Linked DNA regions of Tistrella bauzanensis. The protein of the gene in region 2 interacts with the protein of the main gene of each other region in a pairwise test. Links are inferred from orthologs where the notes say so. Each region holds a gene or a part of one and is shown on either strand. Other genes may lie near its edges.

What was found.
Region 1: the proteins of IEW15_RS00605 (region 2) and lepA interact in binary tests that used the Escherichia coli proteins (3 or more experiments, as listed by UniProt). The link is inferred for Tistrella bauzanensis from one-to-one orthologs.

Annotation. Positions count from the first base shown.
Region 1 is NZ_BMDZ01000013.1:8,519-16,340, forward strand. Bases 1,080-3,936 are described here. They hold lepA (translation elongation factor 4), read right to left. Parts: upstream 3,480-3,936; coding sequence 1,680-3,479; downstream 1,080-1,679. Other genes in these bases: IEW15_RS07695 (hypothetical protein), read left to right, coding at 1,326-1,649; IEW15_RS07705 (adenylate/guanylate cyclase domain-containing protein), read right to left, coding at 3,574-3,936. Also shown: more of IEW15_RS07705, read right to left, coding at 3,937-5,013; pheT (phenylalanine--tRNA ligase subunit beta), read right to left, coding at 5,274-7,679; pheS (phenylalanine--tRNA ligase subunit alpha), read right to left, coding at 7,699-7,822. UniProt on the Escherichia coli protein: Required for accurate and efficient protein synthesis under certain stress conditions. May act as a fidelity factor of the translation reaction, by catalyzing a one-codon backward translocation of tRNAs on improperly translocated ribosomes.
Region 2 is NZ_BMDZ01000001.1:141,346-149,285, forward strand. What follows is about bases 3,182-6,156. They hold IEW15_RS00605 (zinc transporter ZntB), read right to left. Parts: upstream 5,208-6,156; coding sequence 4,155-5,207; downstream 3,182-4,154. Other genes in these bases: IEW15_RS00595 (SDR family oxidoreductase), read left to right, coding at 3,182-3,750; IEW15_RS00600 (Atu4866 domain-containing protein), read left to right, coding at 3,838-4,125; IEW15_RS00610 (ABC transporter permease), read right to left, coding at 5,239-6,033; IEW15_RS00615 (ABC transporter ATP-binding protein), read right to left, coding at 6,020-6,156. Outside these bases: IEW15_RS00580 (ferritin-like domain-containing protein), read left to right, coding at 1-882; IEW15_RS00585 (enoyl-CoA hydratase-related protein), read right to left, coding at 1,030-1,791; IEW15_RS00590 (LysR family transcriptional regulator), read left to right, coding at 1,901-2,839; more of IEW15_RS00595, read left to right, coding at 3,016-3,181; more of IEW15_RS00615, read right to left, coding at 6,157-6,793; IEW15_RS00620 (ABC transporter substrate-binding protein), read right to left, coding at 6,808-7,887. UniProt on the Escherichia coli protein: Zinc transporter. Acts as a Zn(2+):proton symporter, which likely mediates zinc ion uptake. Purified ZntB reconstituted in liposomes also binds and transports Cd(2+), Ni(2+) and Co(2+).

The DNA.
Region 1 (7,822 bases), on a different replicon or contig from region 2:
GGCCAGATGGGCGTCAAGAACATCGTCTCCTACCTCAACAGCCGCCGCATCTTCACCCGCGACGGCGGGCGCTGGGGCATCGGCCAGGTTCACCGCATCCTGACCCGCCGCACCTATATGGGCGAGCACGAGTTCAACAAGCGCAGCAAGACCAAGGAACTGAAACCCGTCAGCGAGATCGTCACGGTTCCGGTGCCGCCGATCATCGACCGGGAGACGTTCGACACGGTGCAGGCGCTCTTGAAGGCTCGCAACCCCAAGGTCATCCCTTCCGCCGTCATCAGCGGCCCGACCGTGCTGACGGGCCTGATCCATTGCGCCAAGTGTGGTGGGGCCATGACTATCCGCACCGGCAAGGGCGGGCGCTATCGCTACTATGCTTGCTCCATGAAAGCCCGGCAGGGACCGACCGCCTGCGAGGGCATGGCCGTGCCGATGGAAAAGCTGGACGATCTTGTCGCCAGCCATCTGGAAGATCAGCTTCTCCAGCCCGAGCGGCTCGAAACCATCCTCGCCAGCGTTCTCGACCGGCGGCAGGAGCAATCCGAGCGTCGCCGGGACCACATCGCCGAACTGAACAAGCGTGCATCCGAATCGGAACTACGCCTGAAACGCCTCTACGACGCCATCGAGGCGGGTGTCGCGGACATCGACGACCCGGCTCTGAAAGACCGCATCGACGGTCTGAAGGCCATCCGCGATCAGGCAAAAGCCGATGCCGAGCGCGCCCAAGCCATGCTCGACAACTCCGGCTCCAAGGCGATCACCCCGCAGATGGTCCGCACCTTCGCCAGGACCGCCCGCCAGCGCATCCGCCTTGAAGGCGGCGGCTATCGCCGCGACCACCTGCGCGCACTCGCCCAGCGTGTCGAGGTCGCGGACGGCGAGGTTCGAATCATGGGATCGAAGACCCGGCTGCTTCAGGCGCTCACCGCGAAAAACGGCGTAAACTCAGTGCCCACTCAGGGACTGAAGTGGCGGAGGGAGTGGGATTCGAACCCACGATACGTTTTACCGTATACACACTTTCCAGGCGTGCGCCTTCGACCGCTCGGCCATCCCTCCGGCTCGGTGCGCGGTCGATTGATGCGGCGGGATGCGTGCGGTGGGCGCATTTCCCGGTCGACCGGCGGCGCGCATTATAGCTGGGCTGGGGCCAAGCGCAACCGTCCATCTGTGGTAACGACACGGATTTGCGGCAGGCCGGCGGCGGGATGGTGAGAGCGTGGTCGCATGCGGGAAGATGCAGACAGGCTGCATGTTGCATGGCGCGGGTGATGGTCTAAGCTATCCGCCGCACCCGTCAATCGGAGAGATCCGTCCGCATGCCGGTCCGCCGCCTGTTCGCCAGCCTGTTGATCCTTGCAGCCCTTGTCCTGATCGGCCTTGAAGCCATCGGTTGGTGGTATCAGGGCACATGGGAGATGATCCCGCTCTCGGCGCTCTGGGCCGCGATCGATCGCGGCAGCCTGATCGGCCTTCAGGCCGCCATCGAGAGCACACTGTGGCCGGGGCTGTGGCCGCCGGTGCGCTGGGCGCTGAACCTGCCGCTGTGGGGCTGGGCGGGGGCGCTGGGGCTGGTGTTGCTGGCAGGGAGTGGCGGGCGCGGCGATACCGAGCGCCGCCGGCGGTTCAGCCGGCGGCGATAGCCTGAAGCCCACACACCACGATGATGCGCGTCAGCCGTCGATCTTCAGCGCCGCGATGAAGGCCGATTGCGGAATCTCGACATTGCCATAGGTCCGCATCCGCTTCTTGCCTTCCTTCTGCTTGTCGAGCAGCTTGCGCTTGCGGCTGACGTCGCCGCCATAGCACTTGGCCAGCACGTCCTTGCGCAGTGCCTTCACCGTCTCGCGCGCCACCACCCGGCCGCCGATCGCCGCCTGTACCGCGATCTGGAACATCTGGCGGGGGATCAGATCCTTCAGCCGTTCGCAGATCACCCGGCCGCGGGTTTCCGACATCGCGCGGTGAACGATGATCGCCAGCGCATCCACCGGCTCCTTGTTGACCAGGATCGAGAGCTTCACGAGGTCGCTCTCCTCATAGCCCTGAAGCTGATAGTCGAAGCTGGCATAGCCGCGGCTGACCGATTTCAGCCGGTCATAGAAATCGAACACCACCTCGGCCAGCGGCAGTTCATAAACCACCATCGCCCGGCCGCCGACATAGGTCAGCTCCTTCTGACGGCCGCGCTTTTCCTCGCACAGCTTCAGCACCGCACCCAGATGGTCGTCGGGCACCATGATGGTGGCGTTGATCATCGGCTCTTCGATATGGTCGATCTGCACCGGGTCGGGCATGTCGGCCGGGTTGTGCATCTCCATGATCGAGCCGTCGGTCTTGTAGATCTTATAGACCACGCTCGGCGCCGTGGTGATCAGGTCCAGGTTGAATTCGCGTTCCAGACGCTCCTGGATGATCTCAAGATGCAGCAGGCCCAGGAAACCGCAGCGGAAGCCCAGCCCCAGCGCGGTCGAGGTCTCGGGCTCGAAATGCAGGGCGGCATCGTTCAGGCGCAGCTTGCCCAGGCTGTCGCGCAGATGCTCGTAATCGCTCGCATCCACCGGGAACAGCGAGCAGAACACCACCGGCACGGTCGGCTTGAAGCCGGGCAGCGCCGCCGCCGCCAGACGGTCTTCCTCGGTGATGGTGTCGCCGACCTGCGCGTCGGCAATGTCCTTGATGCCGGCGGTGATGAAGCCGATCGAGCCGCAGCCCAGCTCGTCGACCATCAGCGGCTTGGGTGTGAACACGCCCACCCGGTCGACCGGATGGGTGCGCTTGCTGGCCATGAAGCGGACCTTCACGCCCCGGCGCAGCGTGCCGTCCTTCACCCGCACCAGAATGACCACGCCCAGATAGGGGTCATACCAGCTATCGATCACCAGCGCCTTCAACGGCGCCGCAGGGTCGCCGGCGGGCGCCGGCAGGCGGTGGATCAGCGCTTCCAGCACGTCCTCGATGCCCATGCCGGTCTTGGCCGAAATCGGGATCGCCTGGCTGGCATCCAGGCCGATCACATCCTCGATCTGCTGCTTGATCCGCTCAGGCTCGGCCGCCGGCAGGTCGACCTTGTTCAGCACCGGCACGATCTCGTGGTCGTTATCGATCGCCAGATAGGCGTTGGCGAGCGTCTGCGCCTCGACACCCTGGCTGGCGTCGACCAGCAGCAGCGAGCCTTCACAGGCCGACAGCGAGCGGCTGACCTCATATGAGAAATCGACATGACCGGGGGTGTCGATCAGGTTCAGCTCATAGGTCTTGCCGTTCTTGGCATTATAGGTCAGGCGCACGGTCTGAGCCTTGATCGTGATGCCGCGCTCGCGCTCGATATCCATCGAGTCGAGGATCTGTTGCTTCATCTCGCGGTCCTGAAGACCACCCAGCCGTTCGATCAGGCGGTCGGCGAGCGTCGACTTGCCGTGGTCGATATGGGCGATGATCGAGAAGTTGCGGATGTTCGCGAGATCGGTCATGGACATCCCGAAGAGCTGGCCCGAAAAGCCGGGCGGCACAGGTGTTTGAGGCTGCCCGGAACATAAGGCGCCCGCACGGTGCTGGCAACCGCGATCAGGCGGCGGTGGCCGCCGCCGGTGCCGGCACCGGCCCAGGAACCGGCCCAGGAACCGGAACGGAAGCCGGGGCGACAGCCGCAGCCGGTTCCGGCAAGGTCACGATGTCGGCGGCGGGCCGCAGGGGCCTGGTGGTGGTGGTCACATCACCCCGGGCCGCATGGCCGGTGACCGCATAGAGCTGCATGGGATCCGACTTGCCGGCCAGCCAGGTCGGCGCCAGCCGTTCCAGCAGGAACCCGTCGCCTGCCCGCATCACCACTTCGTCCGACACCACCAGATCGCGGCCATGCTGCTTGCAGGCGGCCTCGATCCGGCTGGCGGTGTTGACGGTATCGCCGATCACGGTGTGTTCAAGCCGCTCAGGGGTGCCGATATTGCCGACCAGCGCGGGGCCGACATGCACGCCGATATCCTGGGCCAGCGGCACTTCGCCCGCGGCCGCGCGGCGGGCATTCAGCCGGTCCAGCGCCTCACGCATGGCAAGGGCGGTTTCCAGCGCCCGGCGGGCCGGGTTCACATCCGGCTCGGCCGAACCGAAGGTCACCATGATCGCGTCGCCGATGAATTTATCCAGCGTGCCGCCATGGGCGAAGACCACCGCCACCATTTCCGCATGATAGCTGCGCAACAGGTCCAGAACGTCGGCGGGTGGCATCTGGGCCGACAACCGGGTGAAGCCGCGGATGTCGGCGAACAGGATCGCGACCTCGCGGACCACGCCGCCGGGCCGGAAGAAATCATCGCCGCCCTCGGCGATCCGGGCGGCCACCGCCGGCGAGAAATAGCGCCGCAACTGATCCGAGGCATGTTGCAGGCGCACGGCCTGCACCGCCATGCCGCGCGCGACCCGGGTCATCACCGCCAGCAGCAGCGCCACGGTCAACACGATCACGATATCGGCCGTCACCAGCCGTGGGGCCACGCCCAGACCGGTCATCGCCGCCAGCGGATCGGTGGTGATGGCCGTGCGCGGATCGTTGAGAATCGCGCCGGCGAGCACCCCATAGATGATGGTGAAGGCGCCGGCGATCACCAGCGGATATGCCGGCCGGAACGCCAGGGCGTTGACCACCATCACCATCAGCACGCCGACCGTCATCCGGGTCTGCAGAAAGAATTGCGGCCCCACCACCTGATCGGCGCCGGTGCCGATATACCAGATCACCGGCAGACCGCTCAGCACCAGCACATCCAGCACCGCCGCCAGATAGCCGGTCATCTGCGGACAACCGTGGCGATCCAGGCGGATCAGCAGCAGCAGCGTGCCGAGCGCGGCACCGCCGCACAGCGCCGCCACCATCACCAGCTCACGCACCGAGTGATACAGCAGCACATGTAGCGCGAACACGATTGCAAGCATACCCAGCCGCGCGACCAGCGCAAAGCGCACGCCGCGCTTCTCGCGCGCGAGAAGCAGTTGATCGACTTCGGACATGCGCCGGAACGCCTTTGCCGGGCGGTGCAGAACGGAAAACAGCGGCTTGAACCAACTGGCGGAGGTGACTGGCATATGGGGGCCGGCACGGCAGGCATCAATCCCGCCATCGCGCCGCACATGGCCGATGCATGACGGGTTCATGACGTTATACGAGACCGCCGCCGGTTTCCGATGCGTGAAAAACGCAAGGGTGAGGCCCTGATCCACAGAGCCTCACCCTTGGCGTCCGTCCGGCCATTGATGGCCATTGCCGATGCTTAGCTGCGCAGCGCCGCCCCGGTCGCCTTGGTCACCGCCGCCACGATCCGGTCCGACACCGCCTGGATCTCGGCATCGGTCAGCGTGCGGTCAGCCGGCTGGAGCGTGACCGAGACCGCCAGCGACACCTTGCCGGCGCCAAGCCGTTCGCCCGCGAAGCGGTCGAACACCGCAACATCGCTGATCAGCTTGCGGTCGGCGCCCCGCACCGCCTTGACCAGCTGGTCGGCGGCAACCCCCTCGTCAACCACGAAGGCGAAGTCGCGCTCGACAGCCTGGAAGTCGTGCAACACCAGCGCCGGCCGCGCCCGGCCGGGCTTGCGCTTCGGCTCGGGCAGCGCGTCCAGGTCCAGCTCGAACCCGACCGCCGCGCCCTTGATGTCATGAGCGTCCAGGATCAGCGGATGCAACTCGCCAAAGGCGCCCAGCGTCAGCTTGGGCCCCAGCCGGATCACGGCAGACCGGCCCGGATGGTAATGAGCCGGCGTCTGCCCCTGCACCACCTGCACCTTGTCGGCATCCAGCCCGGCGGCGGCCAGCGCCGCCAGGATATCGGCCTTGGCGTCGAACACGTCCACGGCCCGCGGCCGCTCGGCCCAGTTGCGCGGGCCGGTGCGGCCGGTGCGCAGACCACAGGCCATGGTCCGCTGGTCGTCGGGTGCGACACCGCGCCAGCCCGGCCCCACTTCGAACCAGCGGCTGTCGGTCTCGCCGCGTGCCGCCGCACGCCCCGCCGCCATCACCAGCGAGGCCAGCGGCGTCGGCCGCATCACCGCCAGATCGGCCGAAATCGGGTTCAACAGGAACAGGGCGTCGTCGCCGCCACCGAAACGGCGGGCATCGGCTTCGGTCAGGAAGGAATAGTTCACGGTCTCGGTCAGGCCGCGCGCCGCCAGATCGCGCCGCACCCAGCCGGCGCGCAGGCGCCGGCCTGATGCGGCGGTGCGGGTCACGACATCGGTGCGCGGCAGCGGCAGCGCCGGCACGCTGTCATAGCCGGTGATGCGCAGCACCTCCTCGACCAGATCGGCCTCGCCTTCCACATCCTGGCGCCAGCCCGGCACGGTCACCTGCCAGACATCACCAGCGCTGCGGTCGACGGCGAAGCCCAGCTTGTCCAGAATCGCCGCCTGCTGGTCCGCGGCCACGTTGAGGCCGCCAAGCGAGCTCACCCGCGCCGGGCGATAGCCGATCACCCGATCAAAGGCCGGCACGGTGCCGGCCAGCCGGATCTCGCTTGCCGTGCCGCCGGCCAGGGTCAGGATCATCGCGGTCGCGATCTCGGTGCCGGGCAGCACCGATGCCGGGTCGACCCAGCGCTCGAACCGATAACGGGCGTCGCTCAGGATGCTCAGCGCGCGGCCGGTTTCCGCCACCCGCTTCGGGTCGAACCAGGCGCATTCCAGCAGCACGTCGGTCGTGGTCTCGTCCACGCCCGACAGCGCGCCGCCCATGATGCCGCCCAGGCTCTGCACGCCGGCGTCATCGGCGATCACCACGTCGCGGCCGGCGGCGAGCGTATAGCTGCGCTCGTCCAGCGCCGCCAGGGTCTCGCCTTCCGCGGCGGCGCGGATCACCAGATTGCCGGCCAGCTTGTTCGCATCGAAGACATGCAGCGGCCGGCCCAGATCCTGCGACACGTAATTGGTGATATCCACCAGCACCGAAATCGGCCGCAGACCCACCGCCATCAGCCGGCGCACCATCCAGTCGGGCGACGCGCCATTGGTGACGCCGCGGATCAGCCGGCCGGCGAAGACCGGGCAGCCATCGCCATCCTCGATCCGGATATCGACCGGACAGGGGAAGGCGCCGGGCACCGGATCGACCGTCAGCGGCTTCAGGGTGCCAAGGCCGGCGGCGGCGAGGTCGCGGGCAACACCACGCACACCCAGGCAGTCGCCACGATTTGGCGTGATCGCGATCTCGATGACCGGATCGTCCAGGCCCATCAGCGATGCGAAGGGCACGCCCACCGGTGCGTCGGCCGGCATCTCGATGATGCCGTCATGCTCGTCCGACAGGCCCATCTCGCGCATCGACACCAGCATGCCGTTGCTCTCGACGCCGCGGATCTTCGACGGCTTCAGCACCAGACCGGTGCCAGGCACCGTCAGGCCCGAGCGCGCGAACACCGCCTTCATGCCGGTGCGGGCGTTGGGCGCGCCGCAGACAACCTGCTGCGGCTCACCGTCGCCCGTGTCAACCCGGCAGACGCGCAGCTTGTCGGCATCGGGGTGGGGTTCGGCCGATATCACATGGGCGACCGTGAACGGCGCCAGCGCCGCGCCACGATCGGTGATCTCTTCCACCTCCAGGCCGACCGCGGTCAGCGCCAGCGCGATCCGGTCCAGATCGGCATCGGTGTCGAGATGGTCCTTCAACCAGGACAGGGTGAATTTCATCGCGGGGTGCCCCTCTGAATTAGCGCGTCAGCCCGCCGGCAAGCGTCGGCAGATCGGCGGCGGCGAAGCCGTAATGCTTCAGCCAGCGCGGATCGCTGTCGAAGAAGGTGCGCAGATCCGGCACCCCGTATTTCAGCATCGCG
Region 2 (7,940 bases):
CTGAACAGTTCCGTGGCCGATCGGCTGACCGAGGCGCAGCGGATCTGGTTCGCCAATGAAAGTGCGCGTTGGTGGCTGTCGAGCGTGCTGCATGGCGAGCAGGGGGCGCTGGCCCTGTCGGCCAGCCTGTGTCATGTGCTGAACGATCCGGGCACGGTTGAATACGCGGCCAATCAGGCCCGCGAGGAAGCGCGCCATGTGACCGCCTTCAATTGCTATATCACCACGCGCTGGGGCACGCCGCTGCCGGCATCGGAGGTGCTGGGCAATCTGCTGAAGGATCTGGTCGACCAGACCGATGTGCCGCGCAAGATCGTCGGCATGCAGTTGCTGGTCGAAGGTCTGGCGATGGGCATCTTCGCCAGCCTGCACGCCAAAAGCCATGACCCGGTTCTGCGCCGGCTGACCCAGCTTGTCATGACCGACGAGGCCTTTCATCACCGTGCCGGCAAGCTGTGGGGCCGTGATGCCCTGCCGATGATGGACGAGAAGGCCCGCAACGGCGTGGAGGACTGGGCCGCCCAGTGCTTCCAGATCCTGATGTTCAACATGCTGCATCCCAGCCAGAAGCAGGCGCTGTATGCGCCGCTGGGCCTGGATTGGCAATGGGTGCGCGATGCGATGAAGGAGAGCTATACCTCCGATGTGCGCCGCGCCGAGATGGGCGAGAGCACCAATGTCTTCCGGGTTCTGGTGAAGACCCTGCTGCATGCCGGCATCATCACCGACCGGACACGGCCGCTCTATGCGCAATGGGTCGATCTGGGCTCGCTGATGACGGAAGGCGAGGCGACCGTCGGTGATGCCATCGCTGCCGAGGGTCTGGCCTTCCTGGCGGGGGTGAACGCCACGCGCCGCAGCCGCCACGATACCGCGGCCTGACGGGACGCCCCCGGGCGCCCGGCCGGCAGCCGGCAGAGCGTGACGGAAGGCGGCCCCGCGTCAGCGGTGGCCGCCTTCGCCGTTCGATATCCGGCTGACAGCCACTGGTGGCGTTCCGGCCCGGTATCGATTGCTCATCGACACCCGTCAATCCCGTTTGAGAAAGCGCCGCATGGCAGCCTGCGCCGTCTCAGTGCGGGCAAGCTCGGCGACATGGGCCATTTCGGCCGCATAGCCCGCGACCAGCGGCATGTCCTCCACCTCGCGCAGACAGGCAAGCGCATGGCCGATGGCGACCGGATCCTTGCCGGATATCTCCCGCGCCAGGGCCAGCGCGTCGGGTAGCAGGGCTTCAGGAGCGGTCACCGGCTCGATGGCGCCGCGGCGGGCAAGCTCGGCGGCCGGCAGCGGCCGGCCGGTCAGCAGCATGCGTGACACGGTGGAATGCCCCAGCAGCCGCATGGCATGGCGTGCGCCGCCCAGCATGCCGACATTGATCTCGGGCAGGCCGACCATGGCATTGTCGGCTGCCAGGATGACGTCGCAGCAGACGGCGATACCAAGCCCGGCCCCCAGTGCTGCGCCATTGATCGCGGCGATCCATGGTGTCTTCCGGTGGGTGAGGGCCTCGTAGAGCGCCACGCCATGCATCAAGGGGCCGGGGCGGCCGGCCTCGATCGCGTCGAGTTCTTCGGCAAGATCCAGCCCGGCCGAGAAGCAGCGCCCCTGGCCGGTCAGGACCACAGCGCGGATCGCAGGGTCGGCATCGATCTCGGCCACCAGCCCGATCAGCCGTTCCAGCGCTGCGCTGTCGAGGGCGTTGACCGACGGCCGGGCAAGAGTGACGGTGGCGACGGCACCGTCGCATGTGACGAGAACGGGTGTGGAGACATGGGGTATCGACTGCATGGCGGGCGTGTTCCTCGGCGGGCGCATTCGTGCGTCTTCATGGCTCCCGATTGGAAATCATCCGCCGCCCTGAGACAATGCCGCATCGTTCAGGTCAGGGAGGCAGAGGATGACCCCGTCCAGCCAGGGGGTGGAATATGCGCAGTTGCGCGCCTTCGTGGAAGTGGCCGAGCAGGGCGGCTTCAGCCGGGCGGCCGAGCGGCTGGGCGTCACGCCGTCATCGTTGAGCCAGACGATCCGGGCGCTGGAGACGCGGCTGGGTGTGCGGCTGTTCAATCGCACCACACGCAGCGTGGCGTTGACGCCACCCGGTCAGGCCCTGTTCAACCGCCTGCGGCCGGCCATGGACGAGATCGGTGCCGCGGTGGAGATGGCGAGCCGGGCCGGCGGGCGGGTCGCTGGAACGGTGCGGGTGCATGCCGCCCGTGTCGCGGCGGCCAGACGGATCGAGCCGATGCTGGCCGCGTTTCACGCCGCCCATCCCGATGTGGTGATCGACCTGACGGTGGACGACGCGGTGGTCGATATCGTCGCCGGCGGCTTCGATCTGGCGATCCGGCCCGGAGAGGTGGTGGAGAAGGACATGGTCGCGGTGAGGCTGGGCGGTGATCATCGTCAGATTCCGATGGCCACACCCGATTACCTTGCCCGCCACGGCCGGCCGGCGGAGCCGGGGGATCTGACCGCTTATGCCTGCATCCGCTGGCGTTGGGACGGGCGCAGCCAGCCCTATGACTGGGAATTCTGCCGCGATGGCGTCTGGTTCGCGGTCAGCGTCTCAGGGCCGCTGATTGTCAATGACCGGCGGATGATGCTCGATGCCTGCCTTGCTGGCATCGGCATCGCCTTTCTGACCAATGAGGAAGGCGCCCCGCATATCGCGGCCGGGCGGTTGGAGCCGATGCTTGAGCCGTGGTGTGCGGCCTATCCGGGGTTCTTCCTGTGCTATCCACGCCAGCGCCAGATGGCACCGGCGCTGAGGGCCTTCATCGACGCCGTGCGGGCGGTGGAGGTCGATTATACCATTCTGGCTAACAAGTCCTGGTGAGAGCCGGGCGATTATATCCGGCCGTCATAAGCGGTATCTCTGAGAGCGAGGGGCATCCGGTCATCACCGGCCTGCCCCGCGCCGCGTCATACAGGGCCAGCGTCACACAGGGGACTGATGCTATGACCAGTCAACCGATATCACCCGCATCCGGAACCATGCATCCGGTGACGCCCATGGCGGGTGTCGCCGGTAAGATCGTGCTGATCACCGGCGCCAGCAGCGGCATCGGCGAGGCGACCGCCCGTATCCTGGCCGCCGCCGGCGCGGTGGTGGTGCTGGGCGCGCGCCGCGCCGACCGGCTGGACCGGCTGGCCGATGCCATCGCGGCCGCCGGCGGCACTGCCCGGGCCCGCGCGCTCGACGTCACCGACCGCGCCGACATGATGGCCTTCGTCGATGCCGCCCGTGCCGAATTCGGCCGGATCGACGTCATCGTCAACAATGCGGGCGTGATGCCGCTGTCGCCGCTGGCTGCCTTGAAGCTGGATGAATGGGACCGGATGATCGACGTCAACATCCGGGGCGTGCTGCACGGCATCGCGGCCGTGCTGCCGGCGATGACGGAACAGGGCACGGGCCAGGTGATCAATGTGTCGTCAATCGGCGGTCATGCGGTCAGCCCGACCGCCGCGGTCTATTGCGCGACGAAGTTCGCGGTCGGCGCTATTTCAGACGGGTTGCGCCAGGAAACCGACCGCATCCGGGTGACAGTGATCTCGCCCGGCACCGTGACGTCGGAACTGGCCGGGACCATCACCGACGACACCGCCCGCGCGGCGATGGAGAGCTTCCGGCGGATCACCATCGAGCCCGACGCCATCGCCCGCGCGATCCGCTTCGCCATCGCCCAGCCCGATGATGTCGATGTCAGCGAAATGATCGTCCGGCCGACCGCCAGCCCCCACTGACCGGCCCCGGCCTTCAGATATGGAGAGCGTTTCATGTCCATTCGTCTGGCAGGTATCGCCATGGCGGCGGTGATTGCCACAACCGCCATGGCCCAGGCACAGCAGGAGACCGGCACCATGACCAAGCCCGGAACGGCGCGCAGCCACCCATATGTCGGCATGTGGGTGACGGAGGATGGCCGCATCCGCCATGAACTGCTGGCCAATGGCCGCTATGTCGAGGCGCGCGGCAATCGCGAGGCCGCCTATCAGGGCGCCTACACCATCACCGGCGACCATATCGACTATGTCGACGACACCGGCTTTACCGCCGACGGCGATTTCATCGACGGCGTGCTGTATCACGGCGGCATGGTGCTGTACCGGCGGCCCTGACCACCGGTCCTGCATGCCGGCCCTGGCGGTCAGATCCAGCGCAGGCGCCGGAACAGCCAGAGCTGGATCGCGACCAGGATCGTCAGTGCCGCGCACAGAATGGCGAAGGCCGCCGGATGGCCGGCGCCGGGAATGCCGCCGACATTCACGCCCAGCAGCCCGGTGACCACACTCAGTGGCAGCAACACCGCCGACAGGATGGTGAGCAGATAGACCGTGCGGTCGGTCCGCTCGGCGATCCGCGCCTCCCATTCACCCTGGGCGAGCAGGGTGCGTTCGCGGATGGCCTCCAGATCCTCGACCATCCGGGTCAACTGGTCGGCGGTCTCGCGCAGGTCCAGGCGGTCGGCATGTCCGAAGGGGCTGGGGTCCAGGATGGCCAGCCGCGACAGGGCCTCGCGTTGCGGCGCCATATAGCGGCGGAGCGCGATGGTTTCGCGGCGCAGTTCCGCCAGCCGCGCCCGGGCACGGCGGATGCCGCCGGGCCTGTGGGCGGTGCGCGGGCTGGTGCCGCTGGCGGCGGCGGCATCCAGCGCCTCGTCTTCCAACTGGTCGATCTCGTCTTCCAGGCGGTCGATCTCGACCCGCAGGCGGGTCATCAGCCGGTCGGCGAGTTGCGCGATCACCCCGCCCGCATCCAGCGGACCATCGGCGCCGGCCGCCAGCGCCTCGGCCATGCCGCGGGCGGCCATGATCCGATAGCGCCGGGTGGTCAGCGTGATGCCGGGGGCGGCCCAGGCGCGCACCGACACCAGATCGAAGGCATCCATCCCCGGATTGAGGTTCAGCCCGCGCAGATTGATCACCAGTCCATCGCCGAACCGGTCGGCGCGCGGGCGGGTTTCCTCGGCCAGCAGGGCTTCGGCAGCCTGTGGCGGAATGCCGGCGGCATCCAGCCAGATCCCGACCTCGGCGGCGGTGCGGTCGACATGCAGCCACAGGGGCGGGCCGCTGCCATCGCGCGCGGCACGTGTGGCGGCAGGCAGATCGGCGGCAGGCACGGCCCGGCCGCCGCCCTGGCCATCCAGGGCGAAGGCATAGACAAGGCCGCGATCGGTATCGGTGTCGGAGGCGGGTGTCATCGTCGTGCCCTCAGGCCGTGAACCTCCAGGATCAGCGCCAGCGCAGCAGGCGCTTCTCGATCAGCCCCAGCAGCCCGGCCACGATCAGACCCAGCAGCGACAGCACCACCACGCCCGCGATCAGCAGATCGGTCTGCATCAGATTGCCCGCCGCCAGAACCAGCGCGCCCAGGCCGTATTGAGCGCCGATCATCTCGGCCGCCACCAGCAGGATGATGCCGATCGAGGCCGAGACCCGGAATCCGGTCAGGATGGCGGGCAGGGCCCCCGGCAGCACGATCCGGGTCATGATCCGCCAGGGGCTGAGGCCGAAGCTCTGGCCCATGGCGATCAGGCTGCGCGGCACATTGGCAACTCCGCCAGCGGTGTGGATGACGGTCGGGAAGAACACGCCGAAGGCGATGGTCGCCACCTTCGACGGCTCGCCGATGCCGAACCAGATGATGAACAGCGGCAGCAGCGCGATCTTGGGGATGGGAAACAATGCCGAGACCACCGGCATGCCCATGGCACGGGCGACCGAGAACAGCCCCACCGCCAGCCCCAGCGCCACACCCGCCGTGACCCCGATCGTCCAACCGGCGCCCAGCCGGAACAGCGAGGCCGAGAGATGGCGCCACAGATCGCCGGTCTCGATCAACCGGGCCAGGGATGCCAGCACGTCGCCCGGTGGCGGCAGGGTCAGCGGTCCGATGAAGCCGGTGCGGCTGCCCACCGCCCAAAGCGCCAGCAGGCAGATGAAGAACACGGCGGTGATCACCGGCATGCGGCGGGGCCGGAAGCCACCGCCGCGGAACGGGACCGGACGGATGTCACGATCGGACATTGGCAAGCTCCCGGTCGGCGGTTGCGGCCTCGTCGCGGATCGATTGCCACAGCCGGTCGGTGATCACGGCCAGATCGGCCGCGGCGCGGGCGCGATCGGCGATGGCGATATCGATGTCGACCACGTCGCGCACCCGGCCGGGGCGGCGCGACAGCACCACCACCCGATGCGCCAGGCGGACGGCTTCGGCAAGATTATGGGTGACATAGAGCGCGCTGAACGGCGCGCGGCCATGCAGGGCCACCAGATCGTCCATCAGCAGATCGCGGGTCTGGGCATCCAGCGCCGATAGCGGTTCATCCATCAGCAGCACGGCCGGATTGACCGCCAGCGCCCGGGCGATACCGACCCGCTGGCGCATGCCGCCCGACAACTGGCGGGGCAGGGCGCCGGCGAAATCCGACAGGCCGGTACGGTCCAGCGCATCGGCCACACGGGCGCGACGCTCCGCCCGCCCCAACCCGCGCCCTTCCAGCGGCAGGGCGACATTGGCCGCGACGCTGCGCCAGGGCAGCAGGGCGAAATCCTGAAACACATAGGTCAGCGGGTTGAGGCATCCGGCGGGCACGTCGCCTGCCATCGCCACCCGCCCCGCAGACGGCCGGATCAGGCCGCCCGCGATGGCGAGCAGGGTGGATTTGCCGCAACCCGACGGGCCGACCACGGCCACGATCCGACCATCATCGACCTCCAGATCGATCGGACCCAGGGCGTGAAGGTCATCATAGCTGTGGACGACCGCATCGAGGATCAGGCGCATCGGTTGCCTGCGCCCTATCTGGCGGCGGTGACGGAAAAGCCGCCATCGACGAAGCTGGTATCGATGAAGCTTGCCGGATCGACCGAGGCATCGACCAGATTGCGCGCCTGATACCAGTGGACCTGTTCGGCGATATCGGCCGCATCGAACCGGCCCTTGGGCTCGATGAACATGGCGCCGGCCTTCACGCCCGCGTCATTGGGCTTATCCGGATAGACATATTTGTTGATGATGTCGACCACCGGCTGGGTCTCGGGGCCGAACACCCGGTTGCCCTCGGCGTCGACCGCATTCAGCGTGGCATTGTAATCGGCCGAGGCACGGATATAGGCGCGCACGAAGCGTTCCACCATGTCGCGACGCTCGGCGACGTTCTCGGTGGAGGTGAACAGCCCGCCCAGTTGGTAGGGCGCATAATCGGCGACCTGGCCCAGGCTTCTGGCGGCACCGCTGTCGACCAGCCCCTTGGCGATATGGGGCACGATGATCATGGCGTCGACCTGACCGGTCTTCAGCGCCGCGATCATGTTGGGCACCGCCTGAAGCGGCTTCAGATCCACCTTATCCAGATCGAAGCCCCGCGCCTCGGCCAGCTTGCCGGCCATATAGTGGAAGGACGAGCCCACCTGCGTCATGGCCAGGCTGTGGCCGGGGAAGTCGTCGACGCTGCGGAACCCTGCCTCCCAGGCCTGGTTCGACACCAGGATCGCCGATCCCTCATGGCCCGCAATCTCGGCCGACTGGCCCGCGATCACCTTGACGGCACCCTTGCCGGCCAGATTGAAGAAACCGGCGGTGAAGGCGGTCACGCCGAAATCGGCATCGCCCGAGGCGATCGCCACCGCCACCGGCTGGGCGGCGCGGAAGAACTCGATCTCGACATCGAGCCCTTCATCCTCGTAATAGCCGCGCTCCTTGGCGATGAACAGCGGCGACGACGACACGAAGGTGAGGGCCGCGACCTTGATCTTGTCGCCGGCGGCTTCGGCGCCGTGGGGCAGGGCGGTTGCAAGGGCTGCGGCCGCGACCGACAGGCCGAGGCTCTTCAGAAGACCACGGCGTGTCAGCCGTGACAGGATGCGGTGGGTGCTCATGTCGGGACGGTTCCCCCCAGGATCGTTTCTTGGGACAGGCTGTTCTTGAGACA